4 regions of the Escherichia fergusonii ATCC 35469 genome follow, and region 2 is predicted to be linked to each of the others. Evidence: predicted binding sites of a transcription regulator. Region 2 holds the regulator's gene; each other region holds the start of a gene.
What was found. The regulator CRP, encoded in region 2, controls carbon source genes, mostly activating them, when cyclic AMP is high. The targets are predictions, from matches to a motif close to ATGTGANNNNNNTCACAT.
Positions count from the first base shown of each region.

Region 1: EFER_RS11185 (CidA/LrgA family protein) is a predicted target of CRP. The motif match lies at 1,826-1,843, and genes of this name have one in related genera.
Region 3: rhaS (HTH-type transcriptional activator RhaS) is a predicted target of CRP. The motif match lies at 1,371-1,388, and genes of this name have one in related genera.
Region 4: ydfZ (putative selenium delivery protein YdfZ) is a predicted target of CRP. The motif match lies at 2,000-2,017, and genes of this name have one in related genera.

Region 1 covers NC_011740.1:2,281,438-2,285,378, forward strand. Annotated here, with positions in the region: gene EFER_RS11170 (SDR family oxidoreductase) at 1-397, opposite strand, end outside; gene yohP (small membrane protein YohP) at 538-621, shown strand; gene dusC (tRNA dihydrouridine(16) synthase DusC) at 665-1,603, opposite strand; gene EFER_RS11185 (CidA/LrgA family protein) at 1,892-2,290, shown strand; gene EFER_RS11190 (CidB/LrgB family autolysis modulator) at 2,287-2,982, shown strand; gene cdd (cytidine deaminase) at 3,112-3,941, shown strand, end outside.
Region 2 covers NC_011740.1:3,385,264-3,389,204, forward strand. Annotated here, with positions in the region: gene EFER_RS16715 (YheU family protein) at 1-157, shown strand, start outside; gene EFER_RS16720 (phosphoribulokinase) at 211-1,080, shown strand; gene EFER_RS16725 (OsmC family protein) at 1,135-1,539, opposite strand; gene crp (cAMP-activated global transcriptional regulator CRP) at 1,844-2,476, shown strand; gene EFER_RS16735 (YccS/YhfK family putative transporter) at 2,527-3,941, shown strand, end outside.
Region 3 covers NC_011740.1:3,958,157-3,962,097, reverse strand. Annotated here, with positions in the region: gene rhaB (rhamnulokinase) at 1-1,228, opposite strand, end outside; gene rhaS (HTH-type transcriptional activator RhaS) at 1,517-2,353, shown strand; gene rhaR (HTH-type transcriptional activator RhaR) at 2,425-3,273, shown strand; gene rhaT (L-rhamnose/proton symporter RhaT) at 3,270-3,941, opposite strand, start outside.
Region 4 covers NC_011740.1:1,566,566-1,570,506, forward strand. Annotated here, with positions in the region: gene EFER_RS07745 (TRAP transporter large permease) at 1-70, shown strand, start outside; gene EFER_RS07750 (mannitol dehydrogenase family protein) at 155-1,621, shown strand; gene ydfZ (putative selenium delivery protein YdfZ) at 1,710-1,913, opposite strand; gene EFER_RS07760 (GntR family transcriptional regulator) at 2,217-2,903, opposite strand; gene ydfG (bifunctional NADP-dependent 3-hydroxy acid dehydrogenase/3-hydroxypropionate dehydrogenase YdfG) at 2,990-3,736, opposite strand; gene dcp (peptidyl-dipeptidase Dcp) at 3,872-3,941, shown strand, end outside.

The DNA.
Region 1 (3,941 bases), 1.1 Mb from region 2:
CGCCCTGCCCTTGTTTCACCATCTGACGAGCCGCAATTTGCGAGCATAAGAATGCACCATCGACATCAACGGTAAAAATCTTGCGCCACTCATCGAAAGCCATATCAAGAAACGGCGCTTTGGTCATTGCGCCCGCATTATTCACCAGCACATCGATGCGCCCCAGCCGTTGAATAAGTTTCTCCAGCGCCAGTGCCCCCTCTGGCAGTTTACCGAGATCGAGCTGCACGATCTCCGCACGTACGCCGTGACTAACCACCTCACGCGCAGTATCTTTTGCCCCTTCTTCATCGGAGTGCCAGGTAATGCCAATATCAAACCCCTGCTGCGCCAGTAATAACGCGCACTCTTTGCCGATCCCCGAATCGGAGGCGGTAATTATCGCGACCTGTGCCATCGAGTTCTCCACGGAGTCTCTAAAACAATAAGTATAGAAACGGGCTGATTACTTACGTCATATTTAGATAACTCCTGGAATTCGCGGCGCGTCGTTTCCTTTCCTATACTTAACGAAGTTTTAACAAAAAAGGAAAGCCAATGAAAATTTTACTCTGGGCAGTTTTGGTTATATTTATTATCGGGTTACTGGTAGTGACGGGCGTTTTTAAAATGATTTTCTGAAGATTTCCCACAAGGCCGGGTAGTTATCCCGGCCTTGCAACGATTACAGTTTTATCGCCTGAATAGCCTGCGCGATAGCAGGGGAATTATTTAATGCGCGGATTTGCTGAAATAATGTTGTCGCTTCGCTGTATTCTTTACGCAGATAACCTAACCACTGTTTAATTCGTGCCACGTGATATAGCCCGGTATCGCCCTGTTTTTCCAGACGCGTATATTTCTGCAATAATGCAACAACTTGTGCCCACGGCATACGCGGCTCGTTGTATTTCACCACCCGACTTAAGTTGGGAATATTTAATGCCCCGCGCCCAATCATAACGGCATCACAGCCACTTAACGCCATACATTGCTGTGCGCTCTGCCAGTCCCAGATTTCTCCATTCGCGATCACCGGAATCGTCAGTCGCTGACGGATTTCACCAATCGCCTGCCAGTCAATATGCTCGGCGCGATAGCCCTGCTCTTTCGTCCGCCCGTGAACCACAAGCTCCGTGGCCCCCGCTTGCTGCACAGCATCGGCAATTTCAAATTTTTGCTCACCACTGTCCCATCCCAAACGCACTTTTACACTCACTGGCAAATGAGCAGGCACCGCTTCGCGCATCGCTTTCGCGCCCTGGTAGATAAGTTCAGGATCTTTTAATAATGTCGCTCCGCCACCGCTACCATTAACTGTTTTTGAAGGACAGCCGCAGTTAAGATCAACCCCAAATGATCCCAGTTCCACCGCCCTGAGAGCATTCTCCGCCAACCACTGTGGATATTGACCAAGTAATTGGATGCGCACCAGCGTACCGGAAGGTGTCCGACTACTATTTTGCAGCTCCGGGCAGATACGTTGAAAGACTTTAACTGGCAGGAGTTGATCAACCACGCGAACAAATTCGGTGATACAAAGATCGTAATCGTTTACTTCGGTCAGTAATTCACGCACCAGAGAGTCGAGCACGCCTTCCATCGGTGCCAGTAACACACGCATATTTTTACCCACGAAAAAATGAGGCGCTATGGTAACGTCTCCGCTCTACTGTTTAAAGTGCTTCAATATCTGTGCACCAAAGCCTGGAGACGACTCTATGCTTTGTCTATGTGACAGTTATGTTAACGACTGCAGAAACCGTTTTGCCCAGATTTGGCGACGATTATCAGGGGAGATGCCCAGTGCTCCTGGTGAGAGGAACGACTATGCTCAGATTTCTTTATGTGATCGGTAGCACATTTTTGAGTTTAATTGTATGATGAATCCACTTCATCCAGGACGTTTATCATGAGTAAGATACTAAACACTATCTGGCAGTATGTACGTGCTTTCGTACTGATCTATGCCTGCCTGTATGCAGGTATTTTCATTGCATCTCTCCTTCCGGTCACCATTCCAGGCAGCATTATCGGCATGTTGATTCTGTTTGTACTGCTGGCACTGCAAATTCTGCCCGCACAATGGGTTAACCCCGGATGCTATTTACTGATTCGCTATATGGCGCTGCTTTTTGTGCCAATTGGCGTTGGCGTTATGCAGTATTTCGATCTATTGCGCGCGCAGTTTGGCCCGGTAGTGGTTTCCTGCGCAATTAGCACCCTGGTGGTGTTCTTAGTTGTTAGCTGGAGTTCGCAGCTAGTGCATGGCGAACGAAAAGTGGTTGGGCAAAAGGGTTCGAAAGAATGATGGCGTATATCTGGTGGTCATTACCACTGACCTTGATCGTCTTTTTCGCCGCACGCAAACTGGCGGCTCGCTTTAAAATTCCATTATTAAATCCATTGTTAGTGGCAATGGTGGTCATTATTCCTTTTCTGCTACTGACAGGTATTCCGTACGATCACTACTTTAAAGGCAGCGAAATATTAAACGATCTGCTGCAACCTGCTGTTGTGGCATTGGCTTATCCTTTATATGAGCAACTTCACCAGATCCGCGCACGCTGGAAATCGATCATCACGATTTGTTTTATTGGTAGTGTCGTGGCAATGGTCACCGGGACCACGGTTGCCTTGCTGATGGGTGCTACACCTGAAATTGCGGCCTCTGTATTACCGAAATCCGTTACCACGCCTATCGCAATGGCTGTTGGCGGTAGCATCGGAGGCATCCCGGCCGTGAGCGCGGTTTGCGTGATTTTTGTCGGTATTCTTGGCGCAGTATTTGGTCACACGTTACTGAATGCCATGCGTATTCGCACTAAAGCCGCTCGTGGTCTGGCAATGGGTACAGCTTCCCACGCATTAGGAACCGCACGTTGTGCAGAGCTGGATTATCAGGAAGGCGCCTTTAGTTCGCTGGCGCTGGTGATTTGCGGGATTATCACATCGGTGGTTGCACCGTTTATTTTCCCGATCATTCTGGCGGTAGTAGGATAAAATTTGCGATACGTCGCACATTTTTGATACGTGTTTCATATGTTGCACATTTAATGAGATTCAGATCACATATAAAGATAGGGTGGGTTCGTAAACTGTTATCCCATTACACTGTTACGAGGCAACGCCATGCATCCACGTTTTCAAACTGCTTTTGCCCAACTCGCAGATAACTTGCAATCTGCACTGGCCCCAATTCTGGCAGACAAGCATTTTCCTGCTTTACTGACCGGGGAGCAGGTCTCTTCGCTGAAGAGCGCTACGGGGCTGGACGAAGACGCGCTGGCATTCGCACTACTCCCGCTGGCTGCAGCTTGTGCACGTACGCCATTGTCGAATTTTAACGTTGGTGCAATTGCACGTGGCGTAAGTGGTACATGGTATTTCGGTGCCAATATGGAATTTATTGGCGCCACCATGCAGCAAACTGTCCATGCCGAGCAAAGTGCAATTAGCCATGCCTGGTTGAGCGGTGAGAAAGCGCTTGCTGCCATCACCGTTAACTACACCCCTTGTGGTCACTGCCGTCAGTTTATGAATGAACTTAATAGCGGTCTGGATCTGCGTATTCATCTGCCTGGCCGCGAAGCACACGCGTTACGTGACTATCTGCCTGATGCCTTTGGTCCAAAAGATCTGGAAATTAAAACATTGCTGATGGACGAACAGGATCATGGTTTCGCGCTCACTGGTGATGCCCTTTCTCAGGCAGCAATTGCGGCGGCTAACCGTTCACACATGCCTTACAGTAAATCTCCGAGCGGTGTGGCGCTGGAATGTAAAGATGGTCGTATTTTCAGCGGCAGCTACGCTGAAAACGCCGCATTTAACCCAACGCTGCCGCCGTTACAGGGCGCGTTAATCTTGCTGAATCTCAAAGGTTATGATTACCCGGATATTCAACGTGCGATTCTGGCTGAGAAAGCTGATGCGCCGCTGATTCAATGGGATGCAACCGC
Region 2 (3,941 bases):
GTTACGCGAAGGCACCGATTATGGTGAACATGAGCGTACACTTGAACAGAAAGTCGCCGACGTCAAACGCCAGCTACAGTGCGGAGAAGCGGTGCTGGTATGGTCGGAGCTGCACGAAACGGTCAATATCATGCCGCGCAGTCAGTTTCGCGAATAACCTGCAGCCGTCGGCGGACGAGATAATAATGATAGCTAAGTCATGGAGTTACTATGTCTGCCAAACATCCGGTCATTGCGGTAACAGGATCCAGCGGCGCGGGGACCACCACCACCAGTCTCGCATTTCGTAAAATATTCGCGCAGTTAAATCTGCATGCAGCTGAGGTGGAAGGCGACAGTTTTCACCGTTACACGCGCCCGGAAATGGACATGGCGATCCGCAAGGCGCGTGATGCCGGGCGGCATATCAGCTACTTTGGCCCCGAAGCTAACGACTTCGGCCTGCTGGAACAAACCTTCATTGAATACGGTCAGAGCGGCAAAGGAAAATCACGCAAATATCTGCATACGTACGACGAAGCCGTACCATGGAATCAGGTGCCGGGGACATTCACCCCATGGCAACCTTTACCGGAACCCACTGATGTACTGTTTTATGAAGGGCTACACGGCGGCGTGGTCACACCACATCATAACGTTGCGCAGCATGTGGATTTACTGGTCGGCGTAGTGCCTATCGTTAACCTTGAGTGGATTCAAAAACTGATCCGCGACACCAGCGAGCGCGGGCACTCACGAGAAGCGGTGATGGACTCAGTAGTACGTTCAATGGAAGACTATATCAACTACATCACGCCGCAGTTTTCCCGCACCCATCTTAACTTCCAGCGCGTTCCCACTGTCGACACCTCAAACCCGTTCGCAGCAAAGGGCATTCCATCACTGGATGAAAGCTTTGTGGTGATCCATTTTCGTAATCTGGAAGGGATCGATTTCCCCTGGCTGCTGGCGATGTTGCAGGGCTCATTCATTTCCCACATCAATACATTAGTGGTGCCGGGCGGTAAAATGGGTCTGGCAATGGAGTTAATTATGCTGCCACTGGTGCAACGATTGATGGAAGGAAAGAAAATCGAGTAACTCTGCTAATATGCCGGATAAACAATTATCCGGCATCGTACTCCTGACATTAAATCACGCGGCAACCACTTCATACGAGTGAGTAATATTCACCGCTTTTTCCAGCATCAACGCCACTGAACAATATTTCTCGGCAGAGAGATCTACCGCACGCGCAACTGCTGCGTCTTTCAGGTCGCGACCGGTGACGATAAAATGCAGATTAATGTGCGTAAACAGGCGTGGTGCCTCTTCGCGGCGTTCAGAGGTCAATTTTACTTCACAATCGACAACATCCTGACGCCCCTTTTGCAGGATAGAAACCACATCAATGGCGCTACAACCACCCGCCGCCATCAACACCATTTCCATCGGACTTGGCGCTTTATCGCCAGAGTTGCCGTCCATTAAAATCTGGTGACCAGATGCGGATTCGCCCAAAAAAGTTAACCCTTCGACCCACTTCACTCGCGCTTGCATTTTTGCCACTCCACTGCATCAAATTTATTCACAGCGTACGCGTACTGACCAAATCGCGCAACAGAAGGCGACCTGAGTCAAGCTGAAGCGAGACACCAGGAGACACACGGCGAAAGCTATGCTAAAACAGTCAAGATGCTACAGTAATACATTGATGTACTGCATGTGTGTAACGGACTTCACATAACAGATGCAGTACGTATTTGACAGCCTCTTCCCAGATAGCGGGAAGCACATTTCGGCAATCCAGAGACAGCGGCGTTTTCTGGCTCTGGAGAAAGCTTATAACAGAGGATAACCGCGCATGGTGCTTGGCAAACCGCAAACAGACCCGACTCTCGAATGGTTCTTGTCTCATTGCCACATTCATAAGTACCCATCCAAGAGCACGCTTATTCACCAGGGTGAAAAAGCGGAAACGCTGTACTACATCGTTAAAGGCTCTGTGGCAGTGCTGATCAAAGATGAAGAGGGTAAAGAAATGATCCTCTCCTATCTGAATCAGGGTGATTTTATTGGCGAACTGGGCCTGTTTGAAGAGGGCCAGGAACGTAGCGCATGGGTACGTGCGAAAACCGCCTGTGAAGTGGCTGAAATTTCGTACAAAAAATTTCGCCAATTGATTCAGGTAAACCCGGACATTCTGATGCGTCTGTCTGCACAGATGGCGCGTCGTTTGCAAGTCACTTCAGAGAAAGTGGGCAACCTGGCGTTCCTCGACGTGACGGGCCGCATTGCACAGACTCTGCTGAACCTGGCAAAACAACCGGATGCCATGACTCACCCGGACGGTATGCAAATCAAAATTACCCGTCAGGAAATCGGTCAGATTGTCGGCTGTTCTCGTGAAACCGTGGGACGCATTCTGAAGATGCTGGAAGATCAGAACCTGATCTCCGCACACGGTAAAACCATCGTCGTTTACGGCACTCGTTAATCCCGTCGGAGTGGCGCGTTACTGAGTAGCGCGCCATTTTGTTTCCCCCGATGTGGCGCAGACTGATTTATCACCCCGATATCAACTATGCACTACGACAAACGCTAGTGCTATGTTTGCCCGTGGCCGTTGGGTTAATGCTTGGCGAATTACGATTCGGTCTGCTCTTCTCCCTCGTTCCTGCCTGTTGCAATATTGCGGGCCTTGATACGCCTCATAAACGTTTTTTCAAACGCTTAATCATTGGTGCGTCACTGTTTGCCACCTGTAGCTTGCTGACACAGCTGTTACTGGCAAAAGATGTTCCCCTGCCCTTTTTGCTGACCGGATTAACGCTGGTGCTTGGTGTCACTGCTGAGCTGGGGCCATTGCACGCAAAATTGCTTCCCGCATCGCTGCTCGCCGCCATTTTTACCCTCAGTCTGGCGGGATACATGCCAGTCTGGGAACCGTTGCTCATCTATGCGCTGGGCACTCTCTGGTACGGATTGTTTAACTGGTTTTGGTTCTGGATCTGGCGCGAACAACCGCTACGCGAGTCACTAAGTCTGCTGTACCGTGAACTGGCGGATTACTGCGAAGCCAAATACAGCCTGCTTACCCAGCACACCGATCCTGAAAAAGCATTGCCACCACTGCTGGTGCGCCAGCAAAAAGCGGTCGATTTAATTACTCAGTGCTATCAGCAAATGCATATGCTTTCCGCGCAAAATAATACTGACTACAAGCGGATGCTGCGTATTTTCCAGGAGGCGCTGGATTTACAGGAACATATTTCGGTCAGCTTGCATCAGCCGGAAGAGGTGCAAAAGCTGGTCGAGCGTAGCCATGCGGAAGAAGTTATCCGCTGGAATGCGCAAACTGTCGCCACTCGCCTGCGCGTGCTGGCTGATGACATTCTTTACCATCGCCTGCCGACGCGCTTTACGATGGAAAAACAAATTGGCGCACTGGAAAAAATCGCCCGCCAGCATCCGGATAATCCTGTTGGGCAATTCTGCTATTGGCACTTCAGCCGCATCGCTCGTGTACTACGCACCCAAAAACCGCTCTATGCCCGTGATTTACTGGCCGATAAACAGCGGCGAATGCCGTTACTGCCGGCACTGAAAAGTTATCTGTCACTAAAGTCTCCGGCGCTACGCAATGCCGGACGACTCAGTGTGATGTTAAGCGTTGCCAGCCTGATGGGCACCGCACTGCATCTGCCGAAGTCGTACTGGATCCTGATGACGGTATTGCTGGTGACGCAAAATGGCTATGGCGCAACCCGTCTGAGGATTGTGAATCGCTCCGTGGGAACCGTGGTCGGGTTAATCATTGCGGGCGTGGCGCTGCACTTTAAAATTCCCGAAGGTTACACCCTGACGTTGATGCTGATTACCACCCTCGCCAGCTACCTGATATTGCGCAAAAACTACGGCTGGGCGACGGTCGGCTTTACCATTACCGCAGTGTATACCCT
Region 3 (3,941 bases), 570 kb from region 2:
TGAGCAGCGTGTTCTGGCAGCCGCCGCCGACAATATGCAGTTGCGAGAAATCTTCACCGCGCAACTGCGCCAGCTCATGCAACACATCGGCATACAGCAGCGCCAGACTGTCGAAAATACAGCGTCCCAGTTCAGCATCACTTTCCGGGATTGGTTGCGCCGTTTCCCGACACACAGCCTGAATTTCGCTGCACATCTCGTCAGGATTAATAAAGCGATCGTCATTGGGATTGATGATAAAACGGCAGGCCGGGAGTGCCTGTGTCGCGGCGATAAGCGCCGGAAGATCGTTGATTTGCCGCTCCTGAAGCACCCGCTGAAGCAGCCATAAGCCCATGATATTTTTCAGCACCCGATAGCGACCTTCCGCCCCACCTTCATTGGTGATGTTGGCTGCCAGCGCCGTGTCATTGGTAAATGGCGTCTGGCTTTCGAAGCCCATCAATGACCAGGTGCCAGAAGAGAGATAAGCGGCGCGTGAACCATTTAACGGCGAGGCGATAACCGCGCTGGCGGTGTCATGGCTGGCAACGGCGACGACAGGAATCTCATTACCTTGCGGGCAAATCCAGTGACCAATGACATTACCCGGATGCGTCGGGCGACCAAACCAGGCTTTGTTGGCCCCGCTCCACGCCAGTAGCGTTTCGTCCCAGTCGTCGCTGTTGATATTGACCAGTTGCGTGGTGGTGGCGTTGGTATACTCCCAGTTCATCTTGCCGGTCAGCCGATAACTAAAGTAATCCGGCATCAGCAGAGCGTGAGCAATGTGTGGAATAAGTTCAGGTTGTTGCTCCGTCAGCGCACGCAGCTGATAGAGCGTATTGAAGGGCAAAAACTGGATGCCGCTACGCTGATAAATATCGCTTTTACCGAGTTGCTTTTGTGCCAGCGCCATCAGACCATGGGTGCGGCTATCGCGATAAGCAACGGGCAGGCCCACACGCTGACCCTGTTGGTCGAGCAGCACAAAGTCCACGCCCCAGGTATCAATCCCAATGCTATCGATACGAATCCCTTCCTCGCACACCTTGTTTAATCCAAGGCGAATGGCACTTTCCAGGCTATCCACATCCCAGGTGACATAACCGTTCTGGCTATGCAGGCCATTGTTAAAACGATGGATTTCGCGCAGCGTCAGGCTGCGGCATTCACGCTCGTAACGCGCCAGCATCACGCGCCCACTGGATGCGCCGAGATCGACGGCGACACAATTGCGAAAGGTCATAATGTGATCCTGCTGAATTTCATTACGACCAGTCTAAGAAGCGCCTGAATTCGCTACCTTCTCGTTACTGACAGGAAAATGTGCCATTGGCAACATGGCAAAGGTAAGGGTGATACTTCTCACATTTTGCCGTTTTTAGCGGATGTGACGCTCGCCGCAATTCGCGAATTTTCCTGATATATCTTCAAAAATTGACCGGATTTACGCGCTTTTATGTCGAAAATTTAAGGTGGGGTTATCGGTGCTTGATTACCATTCAGGCAGAGATAGTCACATCAGGAAATCATTATGACGAAATTACATAGCGTTGATTTTTTCCCGGCACAAGAGGTATCAGTGGCGATCGAACCACGGTTACCGCAAGGTGCTTTTCCTGAACATCACCATGATTTTCATGAAATTGTGATTGTTGAACATGGCACCGGTATTCATGTGTTGAACGGACAGCCCTATACCATCAGTGGCGGTATGGTCTGTTTTATTCGCGATAGTGACAGACATATGTACGAACACACCGATAATCTAAATCTGACAAATGTGCTATACCGTTCGCCAGATAAATTCCGCTTTCTGGCAGGGCTACATCAGTTATTGCCGCAGGAGTGCAATGGGCATTACCCCTCACACTGGCGTATTGATCAGCACACGTTACAACAGGTGCGTCAGTTGATTACCCGGCTGGAACAAGTCAGTGCCGGGCAGGATTTATCGACCGTGGCAAATCGCGAAATCTTATTTATGCAGCTGCTGGTGGCGCTACGCAAAAACAGTCTGCTGGAAGGTGATGAGAATACCGATGCACGCCTTAATCATTTGATTGCCTGGCTTGAAGATCACTTTGCAGAAGCGGTTAGTTGGGAAGCAATTGCTGATCGCTTTGCGCTTTCGTTACGCACGTTGCATCGCCAGCTTAAACAGCACACCGGACTGACCCCGCAACGCTATCTTAATCGTCTGCGTCTGGTGAAGGCCCGGCATTTGCTGCGTCACAGTGATGACAGCGTAACCCACATCGCCTTTAGTTGCGGATTTGCTGACAGTAATCACTTTTCGACGCTGTTTCGCCGAGAGTTTGGCTGGTCACCGCGTGAGATTCGCCAGGGGCGCGACGCTTCTCTGCAGTAACGCGAATAGAATCAACGTATTTCGCCACCTGATTGCGAATAATGCACAAGGAACCAGACCAGGGAGAAACGGTGGCGACTCAATTAACTTTGCTGAAAAAAGACTTTTTTGCTGATGACGAACAAGCTGTTGCTGTGGCTGATCGCTATCCGCAGGATGTTTTTGCAGAACATACTCATGAATTTTGTGAACTGGTGCTGGTATGGCGCGGAAACGGCCTGCATGTGCTGAATGGTCGGCCTTACCGCATTACCCGTGGTGATTTGTTTTATATTCATGCTGATGATCGCCACTCCTATACTTCCGTCAACGACCTGGTTTTACAAAACATCATCTACTGCCCGGAGCGGCTAACACTAAATCTCGACTGGCAAAGCGCTATTCCGGGCTTTTCTGGTACGAAACATTGCCCTCACTGGCGGCTGGGAAGCCTTGGCATGGGGCAGGCGCGACAGGTTATCAGCCAACTGGAACATGAGAGCACGCACCGCGACGCACACGCCAACAACATGGCGGAACTGCTTTTTGGGCAACTGGTGATGACCCTGCAACGATATCGTTATGCCAGCGACAATCTGCCAATCAGCGCCCATGAAACGTTGCTGGATAAATTGATAACCGTGCTGGCAGCAAGCCTTGAACGTCCTTTTGTGCTGGAGAGGTTTTGTCAGCAAGAATCATGCAGCGAGCGGGTACTCAGACAACAATTTCGCCAGCAGACGGGGATGACAATTAACCAGTATTTACGACAGGTACGGATTTGCCATGCTCAGTATCTTTTGCAACATAGTCGGTTACTGATTGGTGAGATTGCAATGCAGTGTGGGTTTGAAGACAGTAACTACTTTTCAGTGGTATTTACTCGCGAAACCGGGATGACGCCCAGCCAGTGGCGTCATCTCAGTGCGCAAAAAGTTTAGCTCGCCATCCCCATACCCACGATATTGGCGGCGATGATAATCACCACGCAACCGAGGCTCAGTACGCTAATCGGGCGACGTCCGGCATCTTTCCACTCTTTCAATACCAGACCCACAATTCCACCGCACAGCACGTAGAAACTCATATGCAGCATCCAACTGATATAGTCATATTGTGCCGGAATGCGCGCGTGTCCCCAGGCATAGAAAAAGAATTGCAGATACCACATCAAACCGCCAAGTGCCGATAGCAATACGTTTTGAATGATGAGCGGTTTTGCCAGCGAAAAGTCGGCTTTTAGCGACAAATCTTTCACTTTCGCCAGACGAATAAAACAGAAACCGAGGTTGATAATTGCGCCACCGCCCATGATGACAACATAGCTTGGCAGAGCGACATACAGTGGATCGACGCCTAGTGCGGCAGCGGCTTCATGCATCGGTTTTGCGGCGTTCATCGCAAAGGACATCCCGGCAGAGAAAATGCCGCACATCACCGCCAGCACCAGCCCTTTTTTCAGATTGAACTCTTCGGCTTTAATGCCCATTTTGCGCTCTTTTAACTGCCCGGCGCGGGTCACAATCCCTACGCCAATCAGCGCCACCAGAACGCCGAGCAACGTCATGCGTCCGCCTTCGGTGTTAATCAGCACATCGAAATTGCCGTT
Region 4 (3,941 bases), 1.8 Mb from region 2:
TTTATCTTTCATTATTCTGTTGGTGATATTTCCGCAGATCGCGTTGTTTTTACCTTCGCTATTGATGTAAGGCCAGAACTCACCGCTACGCTATTCCTTGCGGATAAGTAGCGCTTTTTTATTCACACTATGATTGGAATTAACAGGTCTTCTTATGGAAAACAGACTATTAAACGCCAGGGCTACACTTCCCGATTATGACCGCTCAAAACTTGTTCCACGGATTGTTCATTTAGGATTTGGCGCTTTTCACCGGGCGCATCAGGCCGTATATACCGATATTCTGGCGAGTGAACACGGTAGTGACTGGGGATTTCATGAAGTCAACCTGATCGGTGGTGAGCAGCAGATAGCAGATCTTAAACAACAGGATAACCTGTATACCGTGGCTGAAATGTCTGCTGACAACTGGACTGCACGGGTTGTTGGCGTTGTTAAAAACGCACTTCATGCACAGGTAGATGGCCTGGAAAGTGTGCTGGCCGTGATGTGTGAACCACAAGTAGCGATTGTGTCACTGACCATTACCGAGAAAGGTTATTGTCATTCCCCGGCAACAGGGGAATTAATGCTGGATCACCCGATGATCGTGGCTGATCTGCATAACCCGACACAACCGAAAACGGCGCCAGGCATTGTGGTCGAAGCACTGGCACGCCGTAAATCTGCAGGGCTGTCTGCTTTTACGGTGATGTCCTGTGACAATATGCCAGAAAATGGTCATGTGATGCGCAATGTTATCCTCACTTATGCCAGAGCATTGAACAGTGAGCTTGCCAGATGGATTGAGCAACATGTCACTTTCCCATCGACCATGGTTGACCGTATTGTTCCGGCAGTTACTCACGAGAGTCTGGACAAAATAACGCAGTTAACGGGGGTCAGTGATCCGGCTGCTGTTGCCTGCGAACCTTTCCGCCAGTGGGTGATCGAAGATAATTTTGTTGCCGGGCGTCCTGGATGGGAAAAAGCAGGGGCAGAACTGGTATCCAATGTTCTTCCTTATGAAGAAATGAAACTGCGTATGCTTAACGGTAGCCACTCTTTCCTGGCGTATCTTGGGTATCTGGCAGGTTATCAGCATATTAACGAATGTATGGCTGATGAGAATTACCGCCTGGCGGCACATTCACTTATGCTCCATGAGCAAGCGCCGACGTTAAAAGTACAGGGTGTTGATTTAGGTAAGTACGCGGATTCCTTAATTGCGCGTTACAGCAATCCGGCATTACGCCATCGGACATGGCAGATTGCCATGGATGGCAGCCAGAAGCTGCCGCAGAGAATGCTGGATTCAGTACGCTGGCATCTTGCCCATAATAGTGAATTTGATTTACTGGCGTTAGGTGTTGCAGCATGGATGCGCTATGTCGGCGGTGTGGACGAGCAGGGAAATGCGATTGAAGTGAGTGATCCGCTATTACCGTTGCTGCAGAAAGCGGTGGCTGGCAGTAAAGAAGGTGAAGAACGCGTTAAGGCCTTGTTTGCGATAGAAGCGATCTTTGGTGCGGAATTACCAAAAGTAACAGCTTTCACTGCTAAAGTTAGCGCGGCATATCAATTGCTTCTGGCAGAAGGTGCAAAGGTCGCGGTGGCAAAATACGCGGCAAAACTAAAGTAATTTGAACGACATATCAGGCCTGCAAACTCGTGAAAATTGATTGAAATAAAAGAGTTTGTAGGCCGGATAAGAAACTGAAATCACGCCATTAGTTCATGCCAAGGCGGATCAGATCCATAGGGGACAGTTTTTCTTCGCATCCCTCAACTACTGCGGTTTTGCCACGGCGGATTTCTTCAGCGGTCAGACCTTCAGTGTCAATGGACAAGATTTTACCAGTATGGCCAGTTCCGCTAACCATTACGCGGCTGCCGATGGTAATTGCGTTACGGTTACGATCGTAGGTCGTCATAGGTGTTTTTCTCCTTTCTGAATTACAGTCGAAGCCCACGTAACGGGCGCCATATAAATACGCTTCTTTACATTTAATTTTTTTGTTTTTGATCAAATTCACATCTTTTTTGATGAATATATGCATGGAAAGAAGGGTATTTATTACCATAATCGCGGTAAGGATTATCTGATGGCATCAGTTGACATTTTCAAGGGGGAATAGCGCTAAAAAGAATAATGATTATTGTCGGAGGTAAAGCAATTATAAAATTTTGTAACATGCCGGATAATCACCTGTATCCGGCATGTATTCAGGAGGATATTAATCTTCACTAAACCAGTCACTGTTCTCCTGGCGAATTAAACGAACGGATTCGCCAATTTCTTGCAAGTGGATCGTCATTGCTTTTTCGACTGCATCACCATCGCGGTTTTGCAGAGCTGTAAAAATATCCAGATGCTGGCGCAACAGCATATCAGGGGGAGATACGTGATCGAGACTCATATAACGCACCCGGTCTATGGTGGCTTTAATATTCTCTACGGTATCCCAGGCTAACTGACAATTGGCAATGGTTGCCAGCTTCTGATGAAAATCATCATCCAAATCGAAAAAGTCGTTTAGTTGTTTACGCTCAATGGCAATACGTTGTAGCTGCAGGTTTTGTTCCAGTTGATAACACTGGCCTTCGGTAATCATCGAAGCGGCGCGGCGCGCAACAGCACATTCAATGGCCTGCCGTACAAAACAGCCGTTTAGTACCTGTGAAAGTGAAATTTTAGTTACGTAACTTCCACGTTGCGGACGTATCTGAATAAGGCCGTTTTCAGCCAGTTTAATAAATGCTTCTCGCACTGGTTGGCGCGAAACATTAAAACGTACAGAAACCTCTTTTTCTGACAGCGGAGTACCTGGCGGAATCAGGCAATGCACAATGTCGCGACGAAGAATACGATAAATCTGTTGATTAACAGGTTGTGTGGGATTGAGTTGTGTTTCGACGGTCATTGTTCTGGCTTTTCAGTGAGTAAACCTTACAAGTTTACCACTTTTTTGCCTTAAGCTATAACCCGGCGATTAAGCCGGGTATAAAATTACTGGCGATGAATGTTTAGACCCGCATAAGTTTGGGTAACGGGCATAATTTCAAGGGTATTCACATTGACATGCGCGGGTAGAGTTGAAACCCACCAGACCGCTTCAGTTATATCTTCTGGCGTCAGCGCAACGGTATTTTCGTAAGTTTTACCGGCTTTATCATCGTCGCCTTTAAAGCGGACGTTAGAAAATTCAGTGCCGCCGACTAAACCGGGTTCAATATCTGTTACACGTACCGCTGTACCATGTAAATCTGTACGTAAATTCAGACTGAACTGACGGACAAACGCTTTTGTGGCGCCATAGACGTTGCCACCAGCATAGGGCCAGCTACCTGCCGTGGAACCGATATTAATAATATGCCCCCGATTGCGCTCAACCATGCCTGGCAGTACAGCGCGAGTCATATAAATCAGCCCTTTATTGTTGGTATCGATCATCGTTTCCCAGTCTTCAACATTGGCTTTATGGGCAGGTTCCAGCCCCAGTGCCAGACCGGCGTTATTAACTAAAATATCAATGTCGCGAAACTCAGGCGGTAACGATTCAAGCATCTCTTCAATGGCTGCCCGATTACGTACATCGAGCTGGGCGATGAATAAGTTTGCGCCTAATTCATCTTTCAACTCCTGAAGTCGCTCCTGGCGACGCCCGGTCGCTATAACTTTATGGCCGTTCTGGATAAAACGACGCGTGATGCTTTCCCCAAAACCTGCAGTAGCCCCGGTAACTAAAACGATCATTTCACTGTTCCTCAGCACTTTTCGGAAGCTAATAACATAGCACGCGTTAACTGAGGGCGGGTAATAAGGATTACAACATTGCGCCTGTAACCGCCAATGCTTAACCTAAGGGGAAGAGCTGAACTGGAGCAAGATATGCCGAACACGAATCCATTTTTGAGCAAAAGCGTTTTACCGTACCAGGCCCCGCATTTTGACCTGATTA